Linked DNA regions of Prochlorococcus marinus CUG1417. Each later gene encodes a partner of the first gene's protein in a complex. Links are inferred from orthologs where the notes say so. Each region holds a gene or a part of one and is shown on either strand. Other genes may lie near its edges.

What was found. The genes of interacting proteins can lie anywhere in the genome.
Region 2: the proteins of hisH (region 1) and hisF are in contact, whole or in part, in a crystal structure (PDB 6RU0), measured with the Thermotoga maritima proteins. The link is inferred for Prochlorococcus marinus CUG1417 from one-to-one orthologs. Residues at the interface, in WP_004080484.1 of Thermotoga maritima: Asn15, Arg18, Arg22, Arg117, Leu118, Pro119, His120, Met121, Gly122, Trp123, Asn124, Asn134, Gly135, Tyr136, Tyr138, Val140, Tyr158, Glu180, Lys181, Ser182, Ser183, Lys184, Ile185; in WP_004080486.1 of Thermotoga maritima: Met1, Leu2, Ala3, Arg5, Ser40, Glu41, Asp45, Glu46, Ala70, Glu71, Ile73, Asp74, Ile75, Pro76, Phe77, Asp98, Lys99, Ser122, Gln123, Glu161, Thr195, Leu196, Asn247, Arg249, Glu251.

The regions. Positions count from the first base shown.
Region 1 is NZ_JAAORN010000001.1:972,739-980,861, forward strand. The notes cover bases 2,319-5,192. They hold hisH (imidazole glycerol phosphate synthase subunit HisH), read right to left. Parts: upstream 4,128-5,192; coding sequence 3,510-4,127; downstream 2,319-3,509. Other genes in these bases: HA140_RS05700 (RNA methyltransferase), read right to left, coding at 2,319-2,362; HA140_RS05705 (cytochrome c), read right to left, coding at 2,359-2,745; petG (cytochrome b6-f complex subunit V), read left to right, coding at 2,801-2,920; rsmD (16S rRNA (guanine(966)-N(2))-methyltransferase RsmD), read right to left, coding at 2,897-3,496; trxA (thioredoxin), read right to left, coding at 4,139-4,462. Also shown: crossover junction endodeoxyribonuclease RuvC, read right to left, coding at 1-402; bchI (magnesium chelatase ATPase subunit I), read right to left, coding at 408-1,496; more of HA140_RS05700, read right to left, coding at 1,610-2,318; more of HA140_RS05730, read right to left, coding at 5,193-5,856; gyrA (DNA gyrase subunit A), read left to right, coding at 6,036-8,123. UniProt on the Escherichia coli protein: IGPS catalyzes the conversion of PRFAR and glutamine to IGP, AICAR and glutamate. The HisH subunit catalyzes the hydrolysis of glutamine to glutamate and ammonia as part of the synthesis of IGP and AICAR.
Region 2 is NZ_JAAORN010000001.1:410,309-414,553, forward strand. The notes cover bases 1-2,965. They hold hisF (imidazole glycerol phosphate synthase subunit HisF), read left to right. Parts: upstream 1-1,080; coding sequence 1,081-1,851; downstream 1,852-2,965. Other genes in these bases: chlG (chlorophyll synthase ChlG), read right to left, coding at 1-788; petP (cytochrome b6f subunit PetP), read right to left, coding at 797-1,021; ubiE (bifunctional demethylmenaquinone methyltransferase/2-methoxy-6-polyprenyl-1,4-benzoquinol methylase UbiE), read left to right, coding at 1,894-2,595; HA140_RS02335 (DUF721 domain-containing protein), read right to left, coding at 2,601-2,965. Also shown: more of HA140_RS02335, read right to left, coding at 2,966-3,086; HA140_RS02340 (biotin--[acetyl-CoA-carboxylase] ligase), read left to right, coding at 3,162-3,911; HA140_RS02345 (ABC transporter ATP-binding protein), read right to left, coding at 3,914-4,245.

The sequences.
Region 1 (8,123 bases):
AGGTTTTTTAAGTTTTAGGTCATACATAACCGCATCAAGAACTTCTTTCTTAGAGGCCTTTCCAGACCCAGCAATAGTTAACTTTATCTGAGCGGGGGAATATTCACTAACATGAATTTTTTTAGAGGCCAGTACCATCATAATTACTCCTCTAGCCTGCACAACACTTATAGTAGTGCTTGATCTATAAAAGAAAAACTTTTCTACTGCTGCTATATTTGGATTCCAATAATTTATTAATTCACTAAGATCTTTGAATATCTCATAAAGTCTATCTTCTTCTTTTTTATTTTTTCCCGTCTCAATAACTCCACAATCTAATAAAATCTTTTTTTCATTTTTTACTTCAATAATTCCATACCCAACTCTCGCCAATCCAGGGTCAATCCCAATAATTCTCACTATAATTAAGCTTCTGCAGTTAATTGGAATTTTGAAAGATTTTCTTTTTCATCTAAGTCAAATACTTTACAAAAAGCTTGAATAACTCTTTCCCCTGAATCAACTTGTTCTAATGGATCTTTTCTAAGGCGATGTCTTAACGAACAAGAAATAACCCTTGCTATATCATCTTCTTGCACTTCGGTTCTTCCCTCAAAGGCTGCGATCGCCCTAGCGGAACGATTTGTTACTATATCTCCACGTAACCCATCAACATCCAGTTCTCCGCAAATTGCAGAAATATTTAATCTAAGATCATCATCCATTTGAACAGAACTCAAAATTTCTTGAGCTTTAACAACCTTTAATTGTAGTTCATCTTGTTGTTTCTCCACACTCAATGAAAACTCATCAGGATTATCGTCAAAGGATGTCCTTTGATCTACTACTTGAACTCTTAATTCAGCGTCTCTAACGGTCTTAACCTCAACGCTCATTCCGAACCTGTCTAATAACTGAGGCCTTAATTCCCCTTCTTCTGGATTTCCTGAGCCAATAAGAACAAACCTAGCAGGATGGCGAACTGAAACCCCCTCTCTCTCAACTGTATTCCACCCAGAAGCAGCAGAATCTAAAAGTACATCCACCAAATGATCATCAAGCAAATTAACTTCATCAACATACAGTAATCCCCTATTAGCCTTTGCTAATAACCCTGGTTCAAATGCCTTAACACCTTCACTCAAAGCCTTCTCTATATCTATAGTTCCACAAAGTCTGTCTTCAGTAGCCCCTAAAGGCAAATCAACCATAGGCACTTGTTTTTTAATGCTCTCTAGATTCTCTCCTTGAACAATTTTTTCTAAAACTTCTTTGCTCTGTAAATCAGGATCACTTAAGGAACTATTATATGGGTCATCTTTAACAACATCTATTGCAGGCAATAAATCAGCTAAGGCTCTGATGGTAGTAGACTTTCCAGTACCTCTGTCACCCATTATCATCACTCCTCCTATTCTTGGATCAATAACATTTAACAAAAGAGCTAATTTCATTTCTTCTTGGCCAATTACAGCTGTAAAAGGAAAAACTCTTCTTTTCTTTGTTGTAGTCACAGTGCTAGTTTTCTTAAATATTCAAATAATCAATAGATGTTACTTCAGAAAATGTTTTTAGTAAATATCCTCATTAAATTTAAACTACAGAAAAAGAAAATTTAATTTAAAAGTTACTGATTTTTTTTTGAATTATTCAAAAACCATTTTATTTGATGGACAATTCCTCTTAAAACATTTATTTCGTGCGTTGATGTATTTGCCCTTAAAATAAAATTTTTAAATTTATTTATTTTTGCCCTTGAGGTATGTTCTAAGAGATATCCAACTCTTAAAAGCATTTCCTCTATCTCCAAGAATGAATCATGAATTTGTTTTGATGATGCAAGATTAAAAACTTCTAATTCCTTCTTAAACTTTTTTTTAGAAGACTTATTTAATTCATACAAAACTATTGAAACTGCATGAGAAAGATTTAAAGAAGGATTATTTAGAGAAGTTGGGATATTAAAAGTCTTATTTGCCAGAAGTAATTCGTTATTAGTTAAACCTCTATCTTCTCTACCAAATATAATTGCTAAATTATTTATTTTTTTAAAAGATATAGTCCAATTAAATATATCTTCAGAAGATTCAAAAAATGAATCTTTGCTCATATCAATCCTTCCATTAGAAGCGAGAACTAAATCACAATCAAAAATTGCTTTTTCAAGATTATCAAAAATCTTACAATGATTAAGAAATTTTTGACCTTTAAGAGCCATTTTTTTTGCTTCTAAAGAAAATATATCGCATTTTGGAGAAACAATTCTTAATTCATCAACTTCAAAGTTGGAGCATAATCTGGCAATGCTCCCTACATTTAAAGGGCCATTTGGTTCAACTAATATTACCTTTAAATTTGAAAAATTCTTCTCCAAAATCATTCAAGGCTATGAAGATACTTTAATAAATTGGACATATTTAGTGGATCAATTTCAAAACTTGGCATGGGAGGAGTAAGGCCACCCGTAACTTGTTTAATTATCTGTTCATCGCTCATACGTTGAGTTATTGAATGTAAGTCAGGACCCACTAATCCTCTTGCTGATATCCCATGGCATCCAACACAATTTATCTTAAAAATAGAATCGCCTACCTTAGCAGATCCATTAAGCTCAAGAGTTTTAATAATATATTTGTTTTTTTCACGATGATTCACGAAAAATATTGAAAAAAATATCAATAAAAACGTTAAAACAATAAAAAAATTTTTCAATAAGTCTCTTTTAAAGTCTTTTTCTGCTGCAGATGATGAAGAAGTTGACACAAAAAATATTCTCTATGTAACAATTGTGAATAAGAAATTAAAAAAAGGCAAAAAAATGATCGAGCCTCTTCTTTGTGGAATTGTTTTAGGGTTAGTACCAATAACTCTTCTTGGTTTATTCGTTAGTGCATGGAATCAATACAGAAGAGGTTCAGGAATGTTGGACATTGATTAAGAATGTTAATCTTGACTGTCCATAATCTCTAACATCTATAGTTTCCCACAAAGTACTTTTTTTAATAAATAGATTTGGAGAATGTTCACAAATAACTATCGAATCTTTTTTTAAAATATTGCAATTAAATAATTGATTTAAAACTAATTCATGGAAATCCACATTGTAAGGAGGATCTAAATAAACAAAATCAAATTTTAAATTGTTTAAATCAATATATCTTGATGATAAGTTTCTCTCATAGTTGGGTTTTGTCCATTTCAAAACGTCTTTACAAATCACTTCGATATCATTAATCCTATTCTCGGTATTCTCCAACGAGAGTAAATTTTCTAAGCAAATTTTTGAGTTGATTTTGTTTTTCTCAATTGCAATTATTTTGCTTGCCCCGTGGTTATAAGCTTCACAAGATACGACTCCTGTTCCACTAAATAAATCTAACCAGTTACTATCTTCAACTCTATTTTTCAATATATTAAATATGGCCTCTCTCACTTTCAAAGTTGTAGGTCTTGTAAAACTATTATTTGGACTTTGGAGTTTTTTACCACCTATTAATCTTAAGTTAGTCTTCATCCCTAAGCAGCTGTTATTGAATATTACTCAGCCATCTTCTCAAAAGTTTTTCACCGGTTTTGCCAGATTTTTCCGGATGAAATTGACAGGCCAATAAATTATCATTCTCAATCATTGCAGTTAATTTTTCAGAGCCATAATCAACCTGAGCTGCAATAATATTTAAGTCATCTGGGATTGCATGATAGGAATGTACAAAATAGACCCAATTATTAAATTCTTCAATCCCAAGTAAGGTATTTTCCTTTGTAGGTAAAAGTTGGCACCAACCCATGTGTGGGATTCTTTGGTTAACAATATTAGGTATTTTTTGTATTTTTCCTTTTAAAATTCCCAGTCCTTGAACTTTTCCTTCATCACTAGATTCAAAAAGGAGTTGGAGACCTAAACATATCCCAAAAAAGGATTTTCCACTTTTAATCCAATTTTTCAAATCAGTTATCAAATCAGTACTTATGAGATTATTCATTGCTGGATCAAATGCTCCAACCCCGGGAAGTATTATCGCCTTACAAAGCTTGGAATCATTAAAGTTTTTAATTAATATAATTTCTTCTCCAAGACTTTCTAGAGATTTTGTTACAGAATGAATGTTACCCATTCCATAGTCTATTAGCCCAATTTTATGCAAAGCTTTTAAATTTATAAATGCTTAGTTAAAGTGCTCGAAAGAGTTGCTTTTGGAACAGCGCCAACAACGGTATCAACCTTTTGACCTCCTTTAAAGATCATTAATGTAGGAATACTTCTAATTCCGTATTGACTAGCTACATTTGGATTCTCATCGGTATTTAATTTAAAAACTTTAATTTTCCCTTCAAAGTCTTTTGAGATTTCTTCTACAACTGGAGCGACCATTCTACATGGACCGCACCATGGTGCCCAAAAATCAACCAATACTGGCAGATCACTTTGCAATACATCCTTGTCAAATGAAGAATCAGTTACGGCTGGAGCTGATGACATAATTTAAGTATTCCTTTTTGAAAATTTAGCAGGCAATTCTTTTAAGTGATGATTTCATTACAGATTAAATAATATAAGTAACAAAATATCTAAAAAAGCCCGATTAATCGGGCGATTTAGTGTGTGAGGAGTATGGGGTTTCCCCCATTATTTAATAATAACTCCTAATTAGAAAAATTTTCAAATTTAATACTTAATTCACTAAGGATTTATAATTTGCTCTAAGTAAACTACTTACCCATCCCAAGCTGCTGAGCTTTTTGATAAACCTTACCTTCTGTAAGAAGCGATGGTGCGATAACTATTTCAACTTCTTGCATTTCTTTAATATTTTTTGCCCCAAGAGTACTCATTGAAGTTCTGATAGCCCCTAATAAATTATGTGTCCCATCATCAAGCAAGGCAGGGCCTTTAATTATTCTTTCTAAGGATCCTGTAGAACCAACTTCGATTCTTGTGCCCCTTGGCAAAACTGGACTTGGAGTGGCCATACCCCAGTGAAAGCCTTTGCCTGGAGCGTTTGAGGATTTAGCTATTGGGGATCCAATCATTACAGCATCTGCTCCACATGCTAAACATTTACAGATATCTCCGCCAGTAACAATTCCTCCATCACCAATGATAGGAATATAACGACCACTTTCTTTAAAGTAATCATTTCTTGCCGCACTACAATCAGCAATTGCAGTCGCTTGAGGGATTCCAATCCCCAATACTCCTCTTGATGTACAAGCCGCTCCAGGTCCTATCCCAACCATCAATCCTGCGACTCCAGCATCCATAAGAAGTTTTGCAACTTCGTAAGTAACACAATTACCCGCTACGACTGGGACATTCATAGATTGACAGAGATCTTTAATATTTAAGGTTTCCTTACCTTCCATACCAAGATGTTCAGTGGAAACAACTGTTCCTTGAAGAAAAAATAAATCTATTTTGGAATGATTAAGTGTTTCTTTAAACTTAATGGCGGCTTGAGGAGTCCCACTAAAAGCTGCTATACCTCCTCTTTCTTTCACCTCATTTATTCTTTGTACAATCAATCCCTCCTTGACCGGTTCACTGTATATTTTCTGCATTAATGGTACAAAATCATTCTTCCCGACTGATGCTATTTGGTTCAATATTTCATCAGGATTTTCATATCGTGTTTGTATGCCCTCCATATTAATAACCCCTAGGGACCCTAATTTTGTGAGCTCTACAGCCGTATTGACATCGACAACACTATCCATCGCACTAGCGACTATCGGAACTTCTCTTTTGAAATCACCTATTGACCAGGAAGGATCAGTCAAATCGTAATCGAGTGTTCTATTACCAGGGACTAAAGCTATTTCATCGATGCCAAAAGCCCGTCTGACTTTTTTATTTAAACCAAGTTCAATATTCACGATAGTTTTCTTTTATTCTGATTAAATTAACAACTAAAGGGGTAATAAGCCAAGGTTTATTCAAAAACAACAGGTTTTATTTTGATTTGTGTGTAAATGTGAGTATTTGGGAATTAAATAAATCTTTTTTTTTATTCATTATGACAATCAGCCATTATTATTAAAGAAAGGATTTTTGTATGTCTGATATTTTAGATTCCGATAACTCAGGATTAAGCGAAGATAACGATCGAATTATTCAGACTGACCTAAGAAATGAAATGTCTCGTTCATACCTTGAGTATGCAATGAGCGTTATAGTTGGTCGTGCTCTTCCAGATGCAAGAGATGGATTAAAACCTGTCCACAGAAGAATTCTTTATGCAATGTATGAACTTGGTTTAACTAGCGGTAGACCATACAGAAAATGTGCAAGAGTTGTAGGAGAAGTACTTGGTAAATACCACCCTCATGGCGATACTGCTGTTTATGATGCTTTAGTTAGGATGGCCCAGGATTTCTCTATGAGGATGCCACTCATAGATGGCCATGGAAACTTTGGTTCTGTTGATAACGACCCTCCAGCAGCAATGAGATATACAGAATCTCGTTTACAGTCTCTTACGGACGAAAGTTTATTAGAGGATATTGAATCTGAAACAGTAGATTTTTCTGATAATTTTGACGGTTCACAACAAGAACCAACGGTTTTGCCGGCTAGGATACCTCAATTACTTTTAAATGGTTCATCTGGAATAGCAGTTGGAATGGCAACTAATATTCCACCACATAATTTGGGAGAATTAATTAATGGTCTCAAAGCAATAATCAAAAACCCTTCGATTGAAAGTAAGGAACTTTTTGAAATAATCAAAGGTCCTGATTTTCCCACTGGAGGACAAATTTTAGGAAGAGATGGGATTAGAGAAACTTTCAAAACTGGAAGAGGTTCAATAACAATGAGAGGTGTTGCAAATATTGAACAAATCAAAGCTGCTGGTAGGGCAGAGAAAGATGCAGTAATAATTACGGAACTACCTTTTCAAACTAATAAAGCAGCTTTGATAGAGAGAATTGCTGACTTGGTCAATGATAAAAAATTAGAAGGAATTTCTGATATTAGAGATGAAAGTGATCGAGATGGAATGAGAATTGTTATCGAACTAAAGAGAGATGCCTATCCACAAGTAGTTTTAAATAATTTATTTAAGTTAACTCCCCTACAAAATAACTTTAGTGCGAATATTCTAGCTTTGGTAAAAGGAGAACCCACAACTCTTTCACTTCGAAAAATGTTAGATGTATTTCTAGATTTTAGGGTTGAGACAATAAGACGAAGAACAGGATTCTTATTAAGAAAGGCAGAAGAAAGGGATCACATTGTAAAGGGACTTCTATTAGCCTTAGCTGCTATGGATCAAATTATCAATTTAATAAGATCAGCCAAAGATGTAATTACAGCTCGCGAAAAATTACAAACTGATCATGAGTTATCTTCCACGCAGGCAGAGGCAATTTTACAAATGCAGTTAAGAAGATTAACAGCCCTTGAGGCAGATAAAATTAAGGCTGAACATGATGATTTAACTCAAAAAATAAACCAATATGAGCAAATATTGAATAGTAAAGAAAGAATTTATGAAATTATTCTTGAAGAACTTAATAAAATAGATGAAAAATTTTCTTCTCCAAGAAAAACAGAAATACTAGATTTAGGTGGTGGTCTAGATGATATTGATCTTATAGCAAATGATAGGTCAGTAGTTTTATTAACTGAAGCTGGTTATTTAAAAAGGATGCCCGTCAACGAATTTGAATCTACCAGTCGTGGGTCAAGGGGTAAAGCTGGCACAAAGACCCATGGAGATGATGAGGTCAAATTATTCATAAGCTGTAACGATCATGATACTCTTTTACTTTTCAGTGATAGAGGGGTAGCTTATGCTCTCCCAGCATATAGAGTTCCTATGGGCAGTAGAACAGCAAAGGGTACTCCATCAGTTCAACTTCTCCCGATACCACGAGAAGAAAAAATAACTTCATTAGTTGCAGTAGATTCTTTTGATAACGATTTTTATTTATTAATGCTTACTAGGGCTGGATTTATAAAAAGAACTTCACTTTCTGCTTTCTCAAAAATTCGCTCAAATGGTTTAATAGCAATTAATCTTGAGGATGGAGACGCCTTAACTTGGGTCAGATTATCAAAAGAAGGTGATAGTGTTTTAATTGGATCAAGAACAGGAATGGCTATTCATTTCAGATTGGATTTTAATGAATTAAGGCCA
Region 2 (4,245 bases), 560 kb from region 1 along the record:
AAAATTACAGAGGCTAAATGTTGACCAATAATGACTAATACTACAACCATTGCTAATTGAAAAATGTCAATTAGTCCTGCACTTATTCTACTTGCATTTTTAATTCCAAATACTACTGGTAGAGAATTTAAGCCTAGCTTTGAGTCTCCTTCAACACTTTTGAAATCATTAATAACAGCAATTCCAAGTCCTGAGAGACTATAAGCAAGTGTTAGTATCGCCGTCACTATAGTTAATTTCCCAAACAAGGCTTGTCCTGCCCACCAAGGTAAAGCTATATAAGATGCTCCTAATGCATAATTTCCAAGCCAACCATTCTGTTTTAATTTGAGTGGTGGAGCAGAATATATATAACTAACAAAGGAACCTCCTAATGCCAGAAGTAAGACGGAGGGGAAGCTGTGCTTAGCATATAAATCTAATAGAAAAGCAACTATTAAACCAGCTATAAGTAATACCCAGATTTGTATTTTTACATCTTTAATTGAAATTTTGCCAGAAGGAATTGGTCTGTTTGGTTCATTAATTGCATCAATTTCTTTATCAAAAAAATCATTTATGGTTTGGGTATAACCAGCCAGAAGTGGTCCACTCATCAACATACATGCCAATGAAGCTAGAACATTACTAAATGTCCATTCAAAATTCCCACTTGCAGCTGCTCCACAAATAACCCCCCATATCAAAGGGATCCACGTTATGGGTTTCATTAACTGTATACGGAGTTTCCATATGCTTGATGTTTCAGAGGCACCCTTAATTCCTAATAGTTGTTTTGGATCATTCACTTTACTTTTTAACCTTTCTCAATTTCTTCTGGGAAAAACCAATTTTGCTCACCATTCTGAAATTTTGCGGTGATCCCAATACTCCTGCCGTCGGTCATTTTATAGCCTGTTATTACGGCTTTTGGATTGGAGGATATTTGGTCAATTAATTTAGCTGGTAGTCTATCTTTTACTTTGTTAATGTTAATTTTAATTTTACTACCAATTTTGGGTAATAATTTTGTTTCAGCCATAAGAGGTAAAATGGAAGCTATTATGCAAGATTAACAGCATTTGGACAATTTTTACTAAAATGGTAGCTCTTCGTTTAATTCCTTGTTTAGATGTCGCCAATGGCAGAGTCGTTAAAGGTGTAAATTTTGTTAACTTGAGAGATTCAGGTGATCCTGTTGAATTGGCTTGTAGGTACTCTGATGAAGGCGCAGATGAATTAGTATTTTTAGATATTAGAGCAAGCGTGGAAAATAGGAATACATTAGTTGACCTTGTTTCTAGGACAGCAAAATCAGTAAAAATTCCTTTTACAGTAGGTGGAGGTATAGATTCTGTTTCTTCTATTAATGATCTTTTAAGAGCAGGAGCAGATAAAGTGAGTTTGAATTCCTCAGCCGTAAGAAATCCCTATTTAATTTCTGAAAGTTCTAGAGAATTTGGTAATCAATGCATCGTTATAGCAATTGATGCTCGAAGAAAAGTTGATAAGTTTGGAGAGTGGGAGGTGTACGTGAAAGGAGGTAGAGAAAATACTGGTATAGATGTATTAAGTTGGGCAAAGAAAGTTGAGGAGTTAGGCGCAGGGGAAATATTGCTTACTTCAATGGATGGTGATGGAACACAGAATGGATATGATTTAAATTTGACAGAATCTGTTGCAAATATTGTTGATATCCCAGTAATTGCTTCCGGAGGGGCTGGTTGTTTAGAAGATATCTATGATGTTTTCAATGAAGCCAAAGCATCCGCTGCACTTTTAGCATCATTACTTCATGATAAGAAACTTACTCTACAAGAAATAAAAACTTTCCTTATCGAAAAAAATCTTCCAATTAGACCATATGAATAAAAATTTAATTTAATACCAAAAAAATAAGTTAAAAATTTAAAAATGAAATTCACAAAAACTATCGAAGTCAAAAATATATTTAATAAAATTTCTTATAAATATGACTTTTTAAATAATCTATTAAGTTTTGGGCTGCACAGATTATGGAAAAGGAAATTAGTTAATTTATTGGCACCTTTAAATGGCGAAGATTGGGCTGATTTATGCTGTGGAACTGGAGATTTAGCATTCTTAATTTCTGAGAGAGTTAGTCCAAGGGGGTCGATTACTGGGATTGACAGTGCAGAGGATATCTTAAATATTGCAAAAAAAAAATCAGAGCTTAAAAAAAATAAATTTATTAAGTGGGAAATTAAAGATGTATTAGAAATTAATGATTATTCAAAAAATTTTGATGGGATTTGCATGTCATATGGACTTAGAAACTTAAATAATGTTGAAGAAGGAATAAAAAAAGTTTTTGATCTTTTGAAGGATAAGGGGAGGGCAGGATTTTTGGATTTTAATCACTCAACAAGAAATTCTTTATCCAATATTTTTCAGAAAATTTATTTGAGATTAATTGTAGTAACCATTTCGCGGCTTTTTAATTTAGGTCCAGAGTACGGATATATTGAAAAAAGTATTAGTAATTTTCCAAAGAAAAAAGAGCTTATAAATATTGCTAAAGAAGTTGGATTTAAAAAAGCTGAATATAGGACTATTTGGGGGGGGCAAATGGGAATACTAATTTTAGTTAAATAAAGAATTTAGTTTTTTACTTTTCTCCAACAAAAAGAACACTTTCCCCATCTTTTGATTTCGCCCTCAGGAGTAGGGGAATTACAAAGAGTACAAATGCACATATTATTTTGATTGATTCTGCTTGGATGCTTTGCCCAAACTATCTTTGCATTAGTAGCTTTGATATTTTTATTTTTAATTTCATAATTTTGTATTATTTTTATTTCATTCAAAGTTATTCCAATTTTCTCGATTCTCTCTTTTAATTTATGCTTGTTATAGATTAAAGCTTGGCGCCACTGTGGATGATTTACCGCGATAGTAAGAATTTTTTTTTCAATATTTAATGGTTTACATTCTTGAAATAGTTCTAATCCGATTAAGTTCTTCCAGTTTTCGTTGATTTTAGAGAGTTTATCTAAATCTCCAAAGGATTTTTTGAAATTATCAAGACAAATTTTTAATGGATGTGGATTCCTTCTATTCACTATTGGCAAATACTTTTTGTCCAATTTGTAAAATTTACTTATTAAGACTAAAGTTAATCTAATCTTTTAAAAGATGCTCGTTGTTTTAATAAAAAATTTGTGAAAGTTATTGGACCTGCAGCTAAGACAGTTTTTTATTTAAAAAAAATTCAGGGTCAATATCCAACTTGGACACTTCATTACAAAATAAAATGTAAAAGTACAGAAAATGAGCTAACAAACTTTTTTGAATATTCTGAAATAAAGAAAAATCAGCCTGTAGCTATAATCGCAAGAGAACAGTTCTCGGGGGTTGGCCAAAACTCAAAAACTTGGATTTCACCAAAAGGCGGGATTTGGTTAAGTGCAGCTTACCCAATATTTTCAAAAGAATTTGAATGTCAAATATTTAATTTATCTTTAGGTGTTAAGTTATGTGAAATGCTTAGACAAGAGAATATAAATGTTTGTTTGAAATGGCCAAATGATATTTTTTTTGGTTCAAAAAAGTTGATTGGATTTTTACCGAGGGTTATAACAAGAGGCAAAGAAATTATCTATGTAAGAGTAGGAATTGGCATGAATGTTTTAAATTACACTCCATCGGAAGGTATTTCATTATCAAAAGTACTTCAAACTAAGAATATTAATCAACATTATTGGACAGCCAAAGTTCTTAAAGCTTTTTATGATTCAACTGAATTTAATAAGAAGAAAGAATATGTAATTAAATCAGCAAATAAGTTTCTTAATAAAAGTTTTTTACCTAGTGGTTATTGTCCTAATACATGGAAAATTAAAGATATTGATTTCAATGGGAATTTAAGAATTGAAAATGAAACTGAACTGAAGGTAATTAGACGGTTTTGAATTTAATTAACTTTTAATTCAACTATTCTTCCATCCTTAAATTTGGCTATTTTTTTTGCGCGATTTGCAACTTCATCTTCATGAGTAACTAAAACTATAGTTATTCCAGATTCATGCAGCTTGTCAAAAAGATCTAATACATCTACAGTGGTTTTTGAATCTAGTGCTCCAGTAGGTTCGTCTGCCAACAATATTGCAGGATTATTGATAATCGCCCTAGCAATAGCAACTCGTTGTTGTTGACCTCCGGATAATTGGTTTGGACGATTATTCATCCTTTCTGAAAGACCAACTTTTTCTAAGGCATTCTTAGCTCGCTCTAATCTTTGCTCAG